Regions from separate parts of the Cupriavidus sp. DB3 genome, predicted to be linked through region 1. Evidence: predicted binding sites of a transcription regulator. Region 1 holds the regulator's gene; the other holds the start of a gene.

Region 1 (7,622 bases):
GTCGACAGCACGACTACGGAAATGAGCGTGATGGCGCCGCGTGCGGCTTGCGGCGGCATCGCATCGTCTTCGAATCTCAGCATGTCGACTCCGCACAGAACGGCGCATTGCGCAGCCACACCGTGGTGGCGAACACTCGCCGCGAAGCGGTGGGCCGGGAGCGGGGCATAAACGCGATATCGTCGCCTTGCTCGCCGGTCGTGCGTGGCGGCAGCAGTGGCAAGGGCGTCGCGGCCGTGCCCGGCATGCCAGCCCCGCTGCGCAGCACCAGGGCGATCTGCACGGCCAACACCTTGCGCCACGCATCCGGTCCGCCGATGGCAAGTTCGCTGGCGCGCAGGAAGGTATCGACGCGGCCGTCGCCGTCGCGGTCGACGCCATAGCGCAGCTGCAGGGTCTCGACACCGCGGGCCAGTGCGCCCGTGCTCCACGTCGTGCCGCCGCTGCCCCCAATGCCGCCACTGACACCACCACCGCCACCACCGCCACCACCGCTACCACCGCCACCACCGCCACCACCGCCACCACCGCCACCGCCACCGCCACCGCCACCGCTACTACTGCTGCCACTGCCACCATCGCGGCGCCCGGGATAGCGGCACAGCAATTGCGGCTCGCCGTCGGCGCCGTTGGCCACGTACAGCAGGTTGGCGGTCAGGTAGCCGGCCGCCTGCGGCGACGAGGCCCCTGCGGTTTCCGTAGCGGCCACCGCGATGGAGACCGGGTAACCGCTGCAGTCGGACAGGTAGCGGTCGGGCACCGCCGGATCGCCAAACGGATGGTCGCCGCCGAAGCGGATCAGCAGCGCATCGCTGCCGGCGACGCCGGCTTTGCCGCAGCTCAGGGCGTCGCCGAGCGTCGGCTGGCCGCAGTCGTCGCGGCCGATCAGCGGCGGAGGCAGGGCGGCGGTCGGAGCCGGATGCCAGCCCGCATGGCGCAGCAGCCCGGCAATCGCCTCCAGCAGGGCGCCGCCGCGCTGCTCCAGTTCGCGTTGCTCGGCGGCCAGGACATAGGCGGATCGCATGGTGAGCCAAGCCGTCACCGCCGCGCTGCTCGCCAGCGCGCCCAGCAGCAGGCCGACCATCACCTCGACCAGCGACCATCCGGCCGTCGCCGCGGACTGCCATGGCGTACCGGCGCTGCCGCGCACGCTCGATCCGATTGCACACGGGGCGACGACCGCCGCGCTCATGGTTGCAGCCGTCGTGCTCATGGCCGCAACCGCAGCGCGATGGCGCGCAACGCGGTCCGGGGCTGGGCGGCATCGGCCCGGCTGCCTATGCGGGGCTCCGGCGGCAAGGGACCGACCACGACGACGCGGTGGCCGGCCGGACAGCTCGATTGCGCCGCGTCGGCCGGCACCGAGGCGCACCAGCGTGGCGGCGGCAGGCCCGGTGTCCGCGCGAGCGCGGGGAGCCGGGCGGGATCCGGCAGGGCATCCGGTCCCGCCAGCCCCGCCAGTTCGGCGCCCTCGGCGGCGAGGCGCAGGGCCTGGCCGATCCGCAAGGGCTCGCGCCACCATTGCAGCGCCGTCGGGGCGAGCCCGGCCAGCGGCAGCAGGCCGATGCCGAGCACGGCGAGCGCGACCAGCGCTTCGAGCAGCAGGTAGCCGCGGTGGCAGCGCCGGCGGTCAGTCAAACAAGGGCAAGAAGGGGGGCGGCAATTGGGGCGCCATGGAAGGGCGCCGACAGCTGCGGTGCCGGAAGGCGCCGAAGCGGTCGATAGCCGGGAAACGGCGGACAACGCCGAAGCCGTCGATAACTCGGAATCGGCGGACAACGCCGAAGCCGTCGAACACGCCGAAGCGCTCGATAACGCGGAAGCCGCCGACAACGCTGAAGCGGTCGGCAACGCCGAAGTCGCCGAAGGGATCGCAACCATCGCTCTGGTCCTGTGCGTGACAAGCGGGGACCAGATTAATCGTCAGCGAGCGGGGATAAGGTTTCGAACCGTGGAGGATTCGACAAGGATTGCAACAGCGGCAATGGCAACAACTGCGGCAACCAGCGGCGTCGGCAACAAGCATCGACAAACGGCGACTAACCGCAACACCCTCACGCCGCCGCGAAGCAACGCCTCAGCGCTTGCCGTTGGTCGAGCTGACTTCGGCCAGCACGTCGGAGAACTCCGACACGTCCTCGAAGCTGCGGTACACCGAAGCGAAACGGATATAGGCGATCTTGTCGAGCTTGCGCAGCTCGCGCATCACCAGTTCGCCGACCTGGCTGCTCGGGATTTCCTTCTGTCCCAGCGCCAGCAGCTTTTCCTCGATGCGCGCGATCGCCTCGTCGATGGCCTCTGCCGAGACCGGCCGCTTGCGCAGGGCCAGCCGCATCGAATCCTTCAGCTTGCTGCGTGCGTAATCGACGCGGCTGCCGTTCTTCTTGACGATGGCGGGGAAGAACAGCTCGATCCGCTCATAGGTGGTGAAGCGCCGATCGCAGGCCTCGCAACGGCGGCGCCGGCGCACGGTATCGCCTTCCTCGGACATGCGGGTGTCGAGCACCTGGGTATTGGAGTGACCGCAGAAGGGACATTTCATCGGACCACCTGGAGGCGGAGGTTGAGCGGCCGCGCGCCGCCCGCCGAAGCGGCCGCGCGCGGCGACGGCCGATCAGCCGTAGACCGGGAAGCGCTTGGTCAGCGCCGCAACCTGCTCGCGCACGCGCGCGATGTTGTCGGCATCGTGCGGGTTGTCGAGCACGTCGGCGATCAGGTTGGCGACCTGGCGGGCTTCCTCTTCCTTGAAGCCGCGCGTGGTCATCGCCGGCGAACCCAGGCGGATGCCCGAGGTGACGAACGGCTTTTCCGGATCGTTGGGGATCGCGTTCTTGTTGACCGTGATATGCGCGTCGCCCAGGATCTTCTCGGCTTCCTTGCCGGTGATCTGCTTGGCGCGCAGGTCGACCAGCATCACGTGGCTCTCGGTGCGGCCCGAGACGATGCGCAGGCCGCGCGCGATCAGCGTCTCGGCCAGCGCCTGGGCGTTCCTGACGACCTGCTGCTGATAGGCCTTGAACTCCGGCGACAGCGCTTCCTTGAACGCGACCGCCTTGCCGGCGATCACGTGCATCAGCGGGCCGCCCTGGATGCCGGGGAAGATCGCCGAGTTGATGGCCTTCTCATGCTCGGCCTTCATCAGGATCACGCCGCCGCGCGGGCCGCGCAGGCTCTTGTGCGTGGTGGTGGTGACGAAGTCCGCGTGCGGCACCGGGTTCGGGTAGACGCCCGCGGCGATCAGGCCGGCGTAGTGCGCCATGTCGACCATGAAATAGGCGCCGACCGACTTGGCTACGGCGGCGATGCGCTCGAAGTCGATGCGCAGCGAGAAGGCCGACGCGCCGGCGATGATCAGCTTCGGCTTCTTCTCCTGGGCCAGCTTTTCCAGCGCGCCGTAGTCGATGTCCTCGTCGGCGTTCAGGCCGTAGCTGACCACGTTGAACCACTTGCCGCTCATGTTCAGCGCCATGCCGTGGGTCAGGTGGCCGCCTTCGGCCAGGCTCATGCCCATGATGGTGTCGCCCGGCTTGAGCACGGCGAAGAACACGCCCTGGTTGGCCTGCGAGCCCGAGTTGGGCTGCACGTTGGCGGCCTCGGCGCCGAACAGCTGCTTGACTCGGTCGATCGCGAGCTGCTCGACGACGTCGACGTATTCGCAGCCGCCGTAGTAGCGCTTGCCGGGATAGCCCTCGGCGTACTTGTTGGTCAGCTGCGAGCCCTGCGCGGCCATCACGGCCGGCGAGGTGTAGTTCTCGGAGGCGATCAGCTCGATATGGTCTTCCTGGCGCTGATTTTCCTGCTGGATGGCGGACCAGAGTTCGGGATCGATCTGGTCGATCGTGTAGCGGCTGCGTTCGAACATGGCGAAAACTCGTCTGTAGAAGGATCGGTGAAAACCGTGCAATGACGGCGGATTGACCGAAGGATACGGGAACGGAACGACGGTAGGGCGCGCGGGGAAGACGCATGCGAACCGCGTCGCCGGCCTGGGCGGGGGCCCGGGACTGGCGGCGCAGGGCGCACCCTGCTTCCCATTCGCTGGCCCAGGCGAGCGGCAGGCGCGGCGGCTATCGCAAGGGGCCGGGGCCGGGCGTTGCGCCCTGGCTTCGGACCGCTTCCGGTGGCTTGGCGCCAGAGATCTTGCGCTTCCTCGTGGTAGTACCCACTGACTTCGCCAGTCGCGCAAGGTGGAATGGTTGGCCGGAGTTTACGCGAGGCCCCGGCTCGCCGCAAGCCGGCCAGGCCGCCTGGGACGGGGGCTGGGGACGGGCCTGGCGGGCGGGAAGGGACCCGCCCGTCTGTAGGACGGCCCGGCGTTGCGTTGTCGGACGCCGTGTGACACCGAAGCCGCGCCCGCGTCCGTTACAATCGCGGCCATGACGAATTTCGTATGGCCGCTGCGCGTCTACTGGGAAGACACCGACGCCGGCGGGGTGGTGTTCTACGCCAACTACCTCAAGTTTTTCGAACGTGCGCGCACCGAATGGCTGCGCTCGCTCGGTATCGAGCAGCAGGCCCTCGCCGACGAATCGGGCGTGGTCTTTGTCGTGCGCAGCACGGCGGTGGAATACAATGCGCCCGCCCGGCTGGACGACCTGCTGGAGATCCGCACCCGTATTGAACGGGTCGGGCCGGCCTCGGTCCAATTCGCCCAGGAAGCGTGGCGCGGGCCGCTGATGCTGGCCGCGGGCACGATCCGGGTGGGATGCGTGGACCGCGACAGCTTCCGCCCGGCGCCGATTCCCGCATCCGTCCTCGCAACCATCAAGACCGCTCGATGAATCCCGTGACCGTCACGCAAGACATGTCGATCCTTACGCTGGTGATGCACGCCAGCTTCCTGGCGCAGGCCGTGATGGCCTTGCTGGTCGTCATGTCCTTGTTCTCCTGGACCTATATTTTCCGCAAGCACATGGCGCTGCGCGCCGCGCGCACCCAGACCGAGGGCTTCGAGCGCGATTTCTGGGCGGGCGGCGACCTGCAGGCGCTGTATCACAGCGCGGCCAACAACCGGCACAGCACCGGCGCGCTCGAGCGGATCTTCGAGTCCGGCATGGGCGAATACCTGAAGGCGCGCGAGCGCAGCAACGACGCCGGCGCGCTGCTCGACGCGGCCCGCCGCGCGATGCGCGCCGCCTACCAGCGCGAGATGGACGTGCTCGAGTCCCACCTGCCGTTCCTCGCCTCGGTCGGCTCGGTCAGCCCCTACATCGGCCTGTTCGGCACGGTCTGGGGCATCATGAACGCGTTCCGCGGCCTGTCCAACGTCCAGCAGGCGACGCTGGCCTCGGTCGCGCCCGGCATCGCCGAAGCGCTGGTGGCCACCGCGATCGGCCTGTTCGCGGCGATTCCGGCCGTGATCGCGTACAACCGCTACGCGACCGAGATCGACCGGCTGGCGATCCGCTTCGAGAGCTTCATGGAAGAATTCCTCAACATCCTGCAGCGGCAGACCCGCTGAAGGCCAGGCCAAGGAGAAGCGCAGCATGGCAGCCATTCAGCGCCGCGGCGGCTCGCGCCGCCGGGCCAGCGCCGACATCAACGTCGTGCCGTATATCGACGTGATGCTGGTTCTGCTCGTCATCTTCATGGTGGCGGCGCCGATCGTCAGCCCCGCCGTGGTGGACCTGCCGACCGTGGCCGACGCCACGCCGCAGCAGAAGACCCCGCCGATCGTCGTCACCGTGCACGAGGACGGCACGCTGACCGCGCGCGGCAAGAGCCCGGAGGGCGCCTCGTTCGAGCGCAAGCTCGACACCAAGGGCCTGCTGGACTTCGTGCACCAGCGCCAGAACGAGAACCCGGACCAGCCGGTGGTGATCGCCGCCGCCCGTGCGGTGAAGTACGAGGCGGTGCTCGACGTGATGTCCGAACTGAAGGCCGATGGCGTCAAGCGCGTCGGCCTGATGGTCAAGTCCAAGTAATCGCTGGATGACGACCGGATGTCGCCCGGAACCTTGCCGTTAGCCTTTCCCATGAAGACCGCCGACTCCTATCCGTATCAGCCGGTCAAGGAACGCGGCACGCTGCGCTCCTTCCTGCTGGCGCTCTTCATGCATCTGCTGCTGGCCATCGTGCTGTACTACGGTGTCAACTGGCAGATCAGCACCCCCGCCGGCGTCGAAGCCGAGCTGTGGGAGGAAGTCCCCGATACCCCGGCCCCGGAGCCGACGCCGCCGCCCCAGCCCCGGCCGACGCCGGCGCCGCCGGCGCCCGTGGCGCAGCCCAAGCCCGAGGAGGACGCCGACATCGCGCTCGAGCGCCAGAAGCGCCGCGAAGCCGAGGCGCGCGAGGCCGCGCGCAAGCAGGCCGAGCTGAAGGCGCGCCAGGAGCGCGAGGAACGCGAGGCGGCCGAGCGGCGCGAGGCGCAGCGCAAGGAAGAACAACGCAAGGAAGCCCTGCGCAAGGAAGAGCAACGCAAGGAAGCCCTGCGCAAGGAAGAACAGCGCAAGGAGGCCCAGCGCAAGGAAGACCAGCAGCGCGCCGAGGAGCAGAAGCGCAAGGAACAGGCCGAGCGCAAGGAAGAGCAGGCGAAAAAGGCCAAGGCGGACGCCGAAGCCAAGGCGAAGGCGAAGGCAGACGCGGAGGCGAAGGCCAAGCGCGAGGCCGCCGCCAACGCCCAGCGCCAGGCCGAACTGGCCCGCCTGAAGGCGCTGGCCGGCGGCAGCGGCTCGGGCGGCGGCACCTCCGACAACGCCGGTTCGGGCGGCCGCGCCTCGCCGGGCTACGCCGACAAGGTGCGCCGCCGGGTCAAGCCGAACATCGTCTTTACCGAGGACGTGCAGGGCAACCCGACCGCCGTGGTGTCGGTTTCGCTGGCGCCGGACGGCTCGCTGCTGTCGGCCCGCCTGTCCAAGTCCAGCGGCAATTCGGCCTGGGACAACGCCGTGCTGCGCGCGGTCGAGCGTTCCGACCCGCTGCCGCGCGACGACAACGGCAAGGCGCCGTCCAGCTTCACGATCACTTTCCGGCCCAAGGACTGAGGCAGGGAAGCGTATGATTTGCAACATAGTGCAACCGGGATCGCTGGCCGCCGGGCGGCTGGCTACCATCGACGGTTGCCTGGCGCGGCCCGGCGGCGCCTCGCTCCGCGCGCCGTTGCCGACGCGTCCGATGCATCGATTGACGATCTCGATATAGATAGAGGAGCAGCATGCGACCGCTTTTGGCCCTCCGCCAACGCACCCCAGCCAACCCCCTCGCCAACCGGCGCACCGTCCGTGCGGCCGTACTCGCCTGGATCACCATGGCGCTGGCCATGATGCTGACGATGGGCCCGGCCCACGCGCAGCTGAACGTCGAAATCTCCGGCGTCGGCTCCAGCCAGTTCCCGATTGCCGTCGCCAACTTCCAGAATGAAGGCGCGGCGCCGACCAATCTGACGGCGATCATCCGCGCCGACCTGCAGCGCAGCGGGCGCTTCCGCAACGTCGACGTGGCCGGCGCCACCGTCCCGGAAACCGCCAACGTCGACCTGGCCGGCTGGAAGACCCGCGGCGCCGACGCCTTCGTGGCCGGCAGCGTCACGCCGGCCGGCGGCGGCCGCTACGAGGTCCGCTTCCGCCTGTACGACACCGTCAAGGGCGCCAGCCTGGGCGGCCTGGCCTTTACCGTCGGCCAGG
Region 2 (7,622 bases), on a different contig from region 1:
CGCCAGGTGGCCAGGCCGATGAGCTTCCTGCAGGCGGCCGCGTTCCAGTGGGTCAATCCGAAGGCTTGGGTGATGGCGGTGGGGGCGTGCAGCGCCTATGTGCTGCACCCCAATCTGTGGCTCAACGTGCTGCTGCTGGCCGGCCTGTCGGCGATCATCAATCTGCCGAGCGTGGCGGTGTGGGCGGTGTTCGGCGCCTCGCTGCGCCGCTGGCTGGCACGGCCGCGCGTGCTGCGCGTGTTCAACGTGACGATGGCGGTCCTGTTGCTCGGCTCGCTGTGGCCGATCCTGGCGGCCGGACACTGAGGGGCGTCCGGCGGGTTTGGGCTGCGGCTCTGGCCGTGGGTGCGGTGGAGGTGCCGGAGTCCGAGCCGGAGCCGGAACCGCGGCTGGAGTCGCCTCCCGCGCCGGGACCGCCTCCGGAGCCGGTGCAGGCTCAGCCCTTCAGCGCCCGGATCGTGCCGAGGTTGCGCCAGTAGCCCTTGGCGTCCATGCCGCAGCCGAACACATAGCGGTCCGGCACCGTGAAGCCGCAGAAGTCCGGATGCATCGGCTTTGCCTTGGCCAGCGTCTTCTCGCACAGCACCGCGGCGTAGAACTCGCGCGCGCCCATGTCCATGATGCGCTGGCGGATGGCCGCCATGGTCTCGCCCTCGTCGAGGATGTCGTCGAGCACCAGCACGGTCCGGTCCTTGACCGACTCGCGCGGCGCCACGCGCCACTGCATCTCGCCGCCGACCGTCTTGTTGTTGTAGCGGGACAGGTGGATGTAGTCGAACTCTAGCGGGAATTCGAGCTTGGGCAGCAGCATGCCGGTGAAGACCACGGCGCCGCCCATCACCGACAGCACCAGCGGGAAGCGGTCTCCCATCTTGTCGGTGATCTCGCGCGCCATGCGGTCCAGCGATTGCTGCACGGCCTGGGCGCTGACGATTTCCTCGGAGTTGGCCCACAGTTCGCGGGCCTGTTCGGCAGTCATCATGATGTTCGGTCCTGGTCTGGCGGTGTTCTTTGCGGCGGCAGCCGGCCAGGGAGCCAGCGTGCCGCGGTCGGTATTGCGATTGGTGCGTCCGATTGCTGGTGCGATCGATGGCGCGGTCGGTGGCGCCATCGGGCTTCGCTCGGCGGATCAGCGATTGAACAGGCCCTTCATGCCGCCCTTCATCGCGCCCATCGAGCGCATCATCTTGGCCATGCCGCCGCCCTTGAGCTTCTTCATCATGCTCTGCATCTGGTCGAACTGGTTCAGCAGCCGGTTCACTTCCTGCACCGGCACGCCGGCGCCCGCGGCGATGCGGCGCTTGCGGCTGGCCTTGATCAGCTCGGGCTTGGCGCGCTCGGCCGGTGTCATGCTGTTGATGATGCCTTCCATGCGGCGCACCTGCTTCTCGGCCTGATCCATATTGGCGCCCTGGGCCTGCTGGGCGAACTGCGCCGGCAGCTTGTCGACGAGGCTGCCCAGTCCGCCCATCTTCTTCATCTGGCCGATCTGCGCCTTGAAGTCCTCGAGGTCGAAGCCGCCGGTCTTCTTGATCTTCTTGGCCAGCTTCTCGGCCGCTTCCATGTCGACGCCGCGCTGCGCCTCCTCGACCAGCGCGAGGATGTCGCCCATGCCCAGAATGCGCTGGGCCATGCGGTCGGGGTAGAAGGGTTCGAGGCCGTCAAGCTTCTCGCCGACGCCGACGAACTTGATCGGGCGGCCGGTCACGTGCCGCACCGACAGGGCCGCGCCGCCGCGCGCATCGCCGTCGAGCTTGGTCAGCACCACGCCGGTCAGCGGCAACGTGTCGTTGAAGGCCTTGGCGGTGTTGACCGCGTCCTGGCCGAGCATCGCGTCGACCACGAACAGCGTTTCGGCCGGCTTGAGCGCGGCGTGCAGCGCGGCGATCTCCTGCATCATCGCCTCGTCGATGCCGAGCCGGCCGGCCGTGTCGACGATCAGCACGTCGTGATAGTGCTTGCGGGCCCAGTCGACCGCGGCGCGGGCGATGTCGACCGGCTTCTGGTCCGGCTGCGAGGGGAAGAAGTCGGCGCCGACCTGTTCGGACACGGTCTTGAGCTGGGCGATCGCGGCGGGCCGGTAGACGTCGCACGAGACCGTCAGCACTTTCTTCTTCTTGTTTTCCTTGAGCCATTTGGCCAGCTTGCCGACCGTGGTGGTCTTGCCCGCGCCCTGCAGGCCGGCCATCAGGATGATCGCCGGCGGCTGCACCGCCAGGTTCAGCTCGGCCGCCTTGCCGGGCGCGCCGTCGGCCGAGACGGCTTCCTCGCCGCCGATCACCGCGGTCAGTTCACGCTGCACCACGCCGACCAGGGCCTGGCCCGGCGTGAGGCTGCCGACCACTTCCTCGCCCAGCGCCTTTTCCTTGACGCGGGCAACGAACTCGCGGACCACCGGCAGCGCGACGTCGGCCTCGAGCATGGCCAGGCGAACCTCCCGCAACATCTCGGCGGTATTGGCTTCGGTCAGGCGTGCCTCGCCGCGCATGGTCTTGACGACCCGCGCCAGGCGTTGAGTGAGATTGTCCAGCATGGCAGAAATCCGGAGAGGGGCTTTGTAGGGTTGCGGCGCGCCGCCGCGCTTATCGGCCAGTCATCGATCGGTTGTTGGCCGACCATCGGCCGGCTGTCGACCGACTGGTAACCGAGCGTCGACCGGCCATCGACCGACCGGTGACCGGGCTTCGACTGCATCGTCGACCGCGCGGGTCCGGACCGTGGCGTGGCACCGGCGGCGGGCGATGGCACCGGGCGTCCATCGCGGCGTCGCCCGTCCGGCCTTGCCGCCGCGGCCACTGCCGTCGGTCACCACGGCAGGCGCTAGGGTAAACTGCGCGAATGGCGATTGTACTGTATGCCCTGACGGCACTCCTCTATTGCGCGCTGGCCTATCACGGCTGGGCGACGCGCCACGCCGGGCTGGCCGCCAGCACGGCGGGCGGTCCGGCGGGCGGACCCGGTATCGGAGGCCAGCCGGGCTCGATGGTGCTGGTGCCGGGCCCGACGCCGGGCGGCAGCGCCGAGGGGCAGCCCGCCTGGTGGCATGTGCTGATGGTGGCGGTGCTCGCCAGCCACGGCATGCTGCTCCATGAAACCATCTTTCCGGCCGACCGCATGGTGTTCGGCTTCGCCTTCGCGCTGTCGGCGATGCTGTGGCTCGGCGTCGGCATCTACTGGATCGAGAGCTTCTTCTTCTCGCTGGCGGGCCTGGGGCTGGTCGTGATCCCGGTGGCAATGCTGGCCAGCCTGATGCCGCTCGCCTTCCCCGGCGCGCAGATCCTTGGCTACGCCGCGCGGCCGCTGTTCAAGCTGCATTTCATCATCGCCAACGTCGCCTACGGGCTGTTCACGCTGGCGGCCTTCCATGCCTTCCTGATGCTGCTGGTCGAGCGCCGGCTGCATGGCTTCAACCGCGGCCTCGGCGTGCACGTGCCGGGCGGCGCGATGGCCGCCGGCTCGCCGCAGCAGGTCGGCTGGCTCGGCCGCTGGCTCGATCTGCTGCCGCCGCTGCTGACGCTGGAGAAGCTGCTGTTCCGCCTGATCGCGGCCGGCTTCGTGCTGCTGACGCTGACCATCGCGTCCGGGCTGCTGTTTTCCGAGGAGCTGTTCGGCCGGGTCTTCCGCTTCGACCACAAGACCGTGTTCGCGGTGGTCTCGTGGGTGATGTTCGCCGGCATCCTGGCAGGCCGGCGGTTCTACGGCTGGCGCGGCCGCGTGGCGCTGCGCTGGGTCATCGCCTCGTTCTGCATCCTGCTGCTGGCCTATGTCGGCAGCCGCTTCGTGATCGAAGTGATTCTGCATCGCCTCTGAAGCAAGGCATCGTCGATGGCACGTCTGTTCCTGTTGCTGGCGATCCTGCTGGCCATTTTCTGGTGGCTGGGCAGCCGCGTGCGCGCGCGCCGGGCCGAACCCCCTCCGGCCGATGCCGGCGTGCCGCGGCAGGGCACCGACGGCCGCGCGCAGGAGCCGATGGTGCCGTGCGCCCATTGCGGCGTGCATCTGCCGCGCAGCGAGGCGATCGCCTACCAGGGCCTGCACTACTGCCGTGCCGCGCATCTGCCCGAATCCCGGGACCGTTTTGGCGACGAGGGCGGCGATAACGGTGACAACCGCGGTGACAACCGCGGTGGCAACCCCGGTGGCAACCGCGGCGACCGCGGCGGTCCCGTATGACGGCGCCGCTTCCGTCCCGGCTGCGGCTCGACGGCGCGGGCTGGGTCGAGGGCGCGCGCCGGGTGCCGTCGCCCAACTTCGATCCGCGTCCGCCCGGCATGCCGGTCGACCTGCTGGTGGTGCACAACATCAGCCTGCCGCCCGGCGAGTTCGGCAGCGACGATATCGAGGCGCTGTTCCTGAACCGGCTCGACCCGGCTCGCCATCCTTTCTTCGCCACCATCCACGCGGTCCGCGTGTCGGCGCATTTCCTGGTGCGGCGCAGCGGCGAGCTGGTGCAGTTCGTCTCGTGCCAGGACCGCGCCTGGCATGCCGGCCAATCGGCCTTCTTCGGCCGCGAGCGCTGCAACGACTTCTCGATCGGTATCGAACTGGAAGGCTGCGACACGCTGCCCTTCGAACCGGCCCAGTACGACACCGCCGCGGCGCTGACCCGGCTGCTGCTGCGCGCCTATCCGATCGGGGCTGTCGCCGGCCACAGCGATATCGCCCCCGGCCGCAAGACCGACCCCGGCCCCTGCTTTGACTGGCCGCGCTTTGCGCGAGGCGCCGGACTGGCGCCGGCGATGATGCCGTACCGCCGCGGCGGGGCGGCGGCCTAGCCGAAAACCCCTGCCGGTGCGGGGCTATCGGGGGCTATCGGTCGGGATATTGGCGGGGCTATCGAAAGCGCGGCGCTCATCGAAAAAAATTCTTTCGTCGGTGCGGCAACCGACAAAACGGCCCCAAGCCTTGAGCCGCTTGGTCTGGCGGGGAGGTGGGGGTCCGGCGTGGCGCCGGAGCGGCCTGCCGAAGCGCTTGTCAAGACTGGTCAACGCGATTCATTTCACTATACTTAGTCCAGCTTTTCGTTATGACCACTATATCTAGTGGTGCTTTCGGGGAGCCGACCTAGGCGTGCAGCGTTCGCCACGGGCTCGGCAGGTTGCCTTCGCGCCACGCGCGTCAAGCGTTTCCAGCCGGCCGCCAGCGCATGCACCGGCGCGCCACCACAGGGTCGGCACGTCACAAGAGCCCTCCACGGGAATGCAGCAAGGCAGTAATCCGGCACGGCATCGCCGCGCACGGGATGTCTCTTTTTGCGCATTTTCCAGGGGCTCTTTGTCGTTGATAACACTGGTCAAAAAAAACAGGAGTGCTTCATGCAGACGGCCCAACAAGAATTCGCCGGCAAGGCTGGTTCCGCCGCCGTGGCGCAGCCGAGCCCCGCCGCTGACAACGCCGCTGGCAACTACCAGGATTACAAGATCATCCGCCGCAACGGCGCGGTGGTCGCTTTCGAGCCGAGCAAGATCTCGGTGGCGATGACCAAGGCCTTCCTCGCCGTCAATGGCGGGCAGGGCGCCGCCTCGGCGCGCGTGCGCGAGCTGGTCGAGCAGCTGACCCAGAACGTGGTGCGCGCGCTGCTGCGCAGCCGTCCGAACGGCGGCACCTTCCACATCGAGGACGTGCAGGACCATGTCGAGCTGGCGCTGATGCGCTCGGGCGAGCATGAGGTCGCGCGCGCCTACGTGCTCTACCGCGAGAAGCGCAACCAGGAGCGCAGCCACGCCAACGCGCAGGCCGTCGCCCGCGTGCAGGGCGGCGTCAGCTTCAACGTGACCGATGGCGGCGTCACCCGGCCGCTGGACCTGGTCGCGCTGCACGCGCTGATCGACACCGCCTGCGCCGGCCTGGGCGGCGGCGTCGAGGCCGAGCCGATCCTGAAGGAAACGGTCAAGAACCTGTACGACGGCGTGCCGATGAGCCAGGTCTACGACTCGGCCATCCTCGCCGCCCGCACGCTGATCGAGAAGGACCCGGCCTACAGCCAGGTCACGGCCCGCATCCTGCTGCACACGATCCGCAAGGAAATCCTCGGCGAGGAAGTGACCCAGGCCGAGATGGGCAGCCGCTACGCCGAGTACTTCCCGAAGTTCATCGCCCGCGGCATCGAGGCCGAGCTGCTCGACGAGAAGCTGGCGACCTTCGACCTGGCGCGCCTGGGCGCGGCGCTGGACGCCTCGCGCGACTTCCAGTTCAACTACCTGGGCCTGCAGACGCTGTACGACCGCTACTTCCTGCACATCGACGAGACCCGCATCGAGATGCCGCAGGCCTTCTTCATGCGCGTCGCGATGGGCCTGGCGCTGAACGAGAGCGACCGTGAAGGCCGCGCCATCGAGTTCTACAACCTGCTGTCGTCGTTCGACTTCATGTCGTCGACGCCGACGCTGTTCAACTCGGGCACGCGCCGCTCGCAGCTGTCCTCGTGCTACCTGACCACGATCTCCGACGATCTGGAAGGCATCTACGAGGGCCTGAAGGAGAACGCGCTGCTGTCGAAGTTCGCCGGCGGTCTGGGCAACGACTGGACCAATGTGCGCGCGCTGGGCTCGCACATCAAGGGCACCAACGGCAAGTCGCAGGGCGTCGTGCCGTTCCTGAAGGTGGTCAACGACACCGCCGTGGCGGTCAACCAGGGCGGCAAGCGCAAGGGCGCGGTCTGCGCCTACCTGGAGACCTGGCACCTGGACATCGAGGAATTCCTCGAGCTGCGCAAGAACACCGGCGACGACCGCCGCCGCACGCACGACATGAACACCGCGAACTGGATTCCGGACCTGTTCATGAAGCGCGTGATGGAGAACGGCGAATGGACGCTGTTCTCGCCGTCGACCTGCCCGGACCTGCACGACAAGGTCGGCAAGGAATTCGAGAAGGCCTACCTCGGCTACGAAGAGAAGGTCGCGCGCGGCGAGCTCAAGCTGTTCAAGAAGATCCCGGCGATGCAGCTGTGGCGCAAGATGCTGGGCATGCTGTTCGAGACCGGCCATCCGTGGATCACCTTCAAGGATCCGTGCAACATCCGCAGCCCGCAGCAGCACGTCGGCGTCGTGCACAGCTCGAACCTGTGCACCGAGATCACGCTGAACACCAACGACAGCGAAATCGCGGTCTGCAACCTGGGTTCGGTGAACCTGGTCGCCCACCTGAAGCAGCAGGCCGACGGCAGCCACGTGCTCGACCACGCCAAGCTCGAGAAGACCATCCGCACCGCGATGCGCATGCTCGACAACGTGATCGACATCAACTACTACGCGGTCGACAAGGCGCGCAATTCGAACCTGCGCCACCGCCCGGTCGGCATGGGCATCATGGGCTTCCAGGATTGCCTGCACGTGCTGCGCGTGCCGTACGCCAGCGACGCCGCCGTGCAGTTCGCCGACACCTCGATGGAAGCGGTCTGCTACTACGCCTACCAGGCCTCGACCGAGCTGGCCGAGGAGCGCGGCCGCTACAGCACCTACGAGGGCTCGCTGTGGGATCGCGGCATCCTGCCGCAGGACTCGCTGAAGCTGCTTGCCGAGGAACGCGGCGGCTACCTCGAGGTCGACCAGTCGTCGACGATGGATTGGGACAAGCTGCGCGCCCGCATCAAGCAGCACGGCATGCGCAACTCGAACTGC

What was found. Region 1 encodes NrdR, which represses ribonucleotide reductase genes. Its sites were predicted from a motif close to CACNANATNTNGTG; they were not measured.
Region 2: K7G19_RS09975 (ribonucleoside-diphosphate reductase subunit alpha) is a predicted target of NrdR. The motif match lies at 5,032-5,045, and genes of this name have one in related genera.

The regions. Positions count from the first base shown of each region.
Region 1 covers NZ_JAIZPL010000005.1:278,020-285,641, reverse strand. Annotated here, with positions in the region: gene K7G19_RS17700 (pilus assembly protein) at 1-83, opposite strand, end outside; gene K7G19_RS17695 (PilW family protein) at 77-1,213, opposite strand; gene K7G19_RS17690 (prepilin-type N-terminal cleavage/methylation domain-containing protein) at 1,210-1,638, opposite strand; gene K7G19_RS17685 (hypothetical protein) at 1,631-2,026, opposite strand; gene nrdR (transcriptional regulator NrdR) at 2,078-2,542, opposite strand; gene glyA (serine hydroxymethyltransferase) at 2,615-3,862, opposite strand; gene ybgC (tol-pal system-associated acyl-CoA thioesterase) at 4,377-4,781, shown strand; gene tolQ (protein TolQ) at 4,778-5,461, shown strand; gene tolR (protein TolR) at 5,487-5,924, shown strand; gene tolA (cell envelope integrity protein TolA) at 5,976-6,983, shown strand; gene tolB (Tol-Pal system beta propeller repeat protein TolB) at 7,247-7,622, shown strand, end outside.
Region 2 covers NZ_JAIZPL010000003.1:63,955-71,576, forward strand. Annotated here, with positions in the region: gene K7G19_RS09945 (LysE family translocator) at 1-306, shown strand, start outside; gene K7G19_RS09950 (hypoxanthine-guanine phosphoribosyltransferase) at 437-982, opposite strand; gene ffh (signal recognition particle protein) at 1,130-2,533, opposite strand; gene K7G19_RS09960 (inner membrane protein YpjD) at 2,839-3,810, shown strand; gene K7G19_RS09965 (PP0621 family protein) at 3,826-4,173, shown strand; gene ampD (1,6-anhydro-N-acetylmuramyl-L-alanine amidase AmpD) at 4,170-4,775, shown strand; gene K7G19_RS09975 (ribonucleoside-diphosphate reductase subunit alpha) at 5,316-7,622, shown strand, end outside.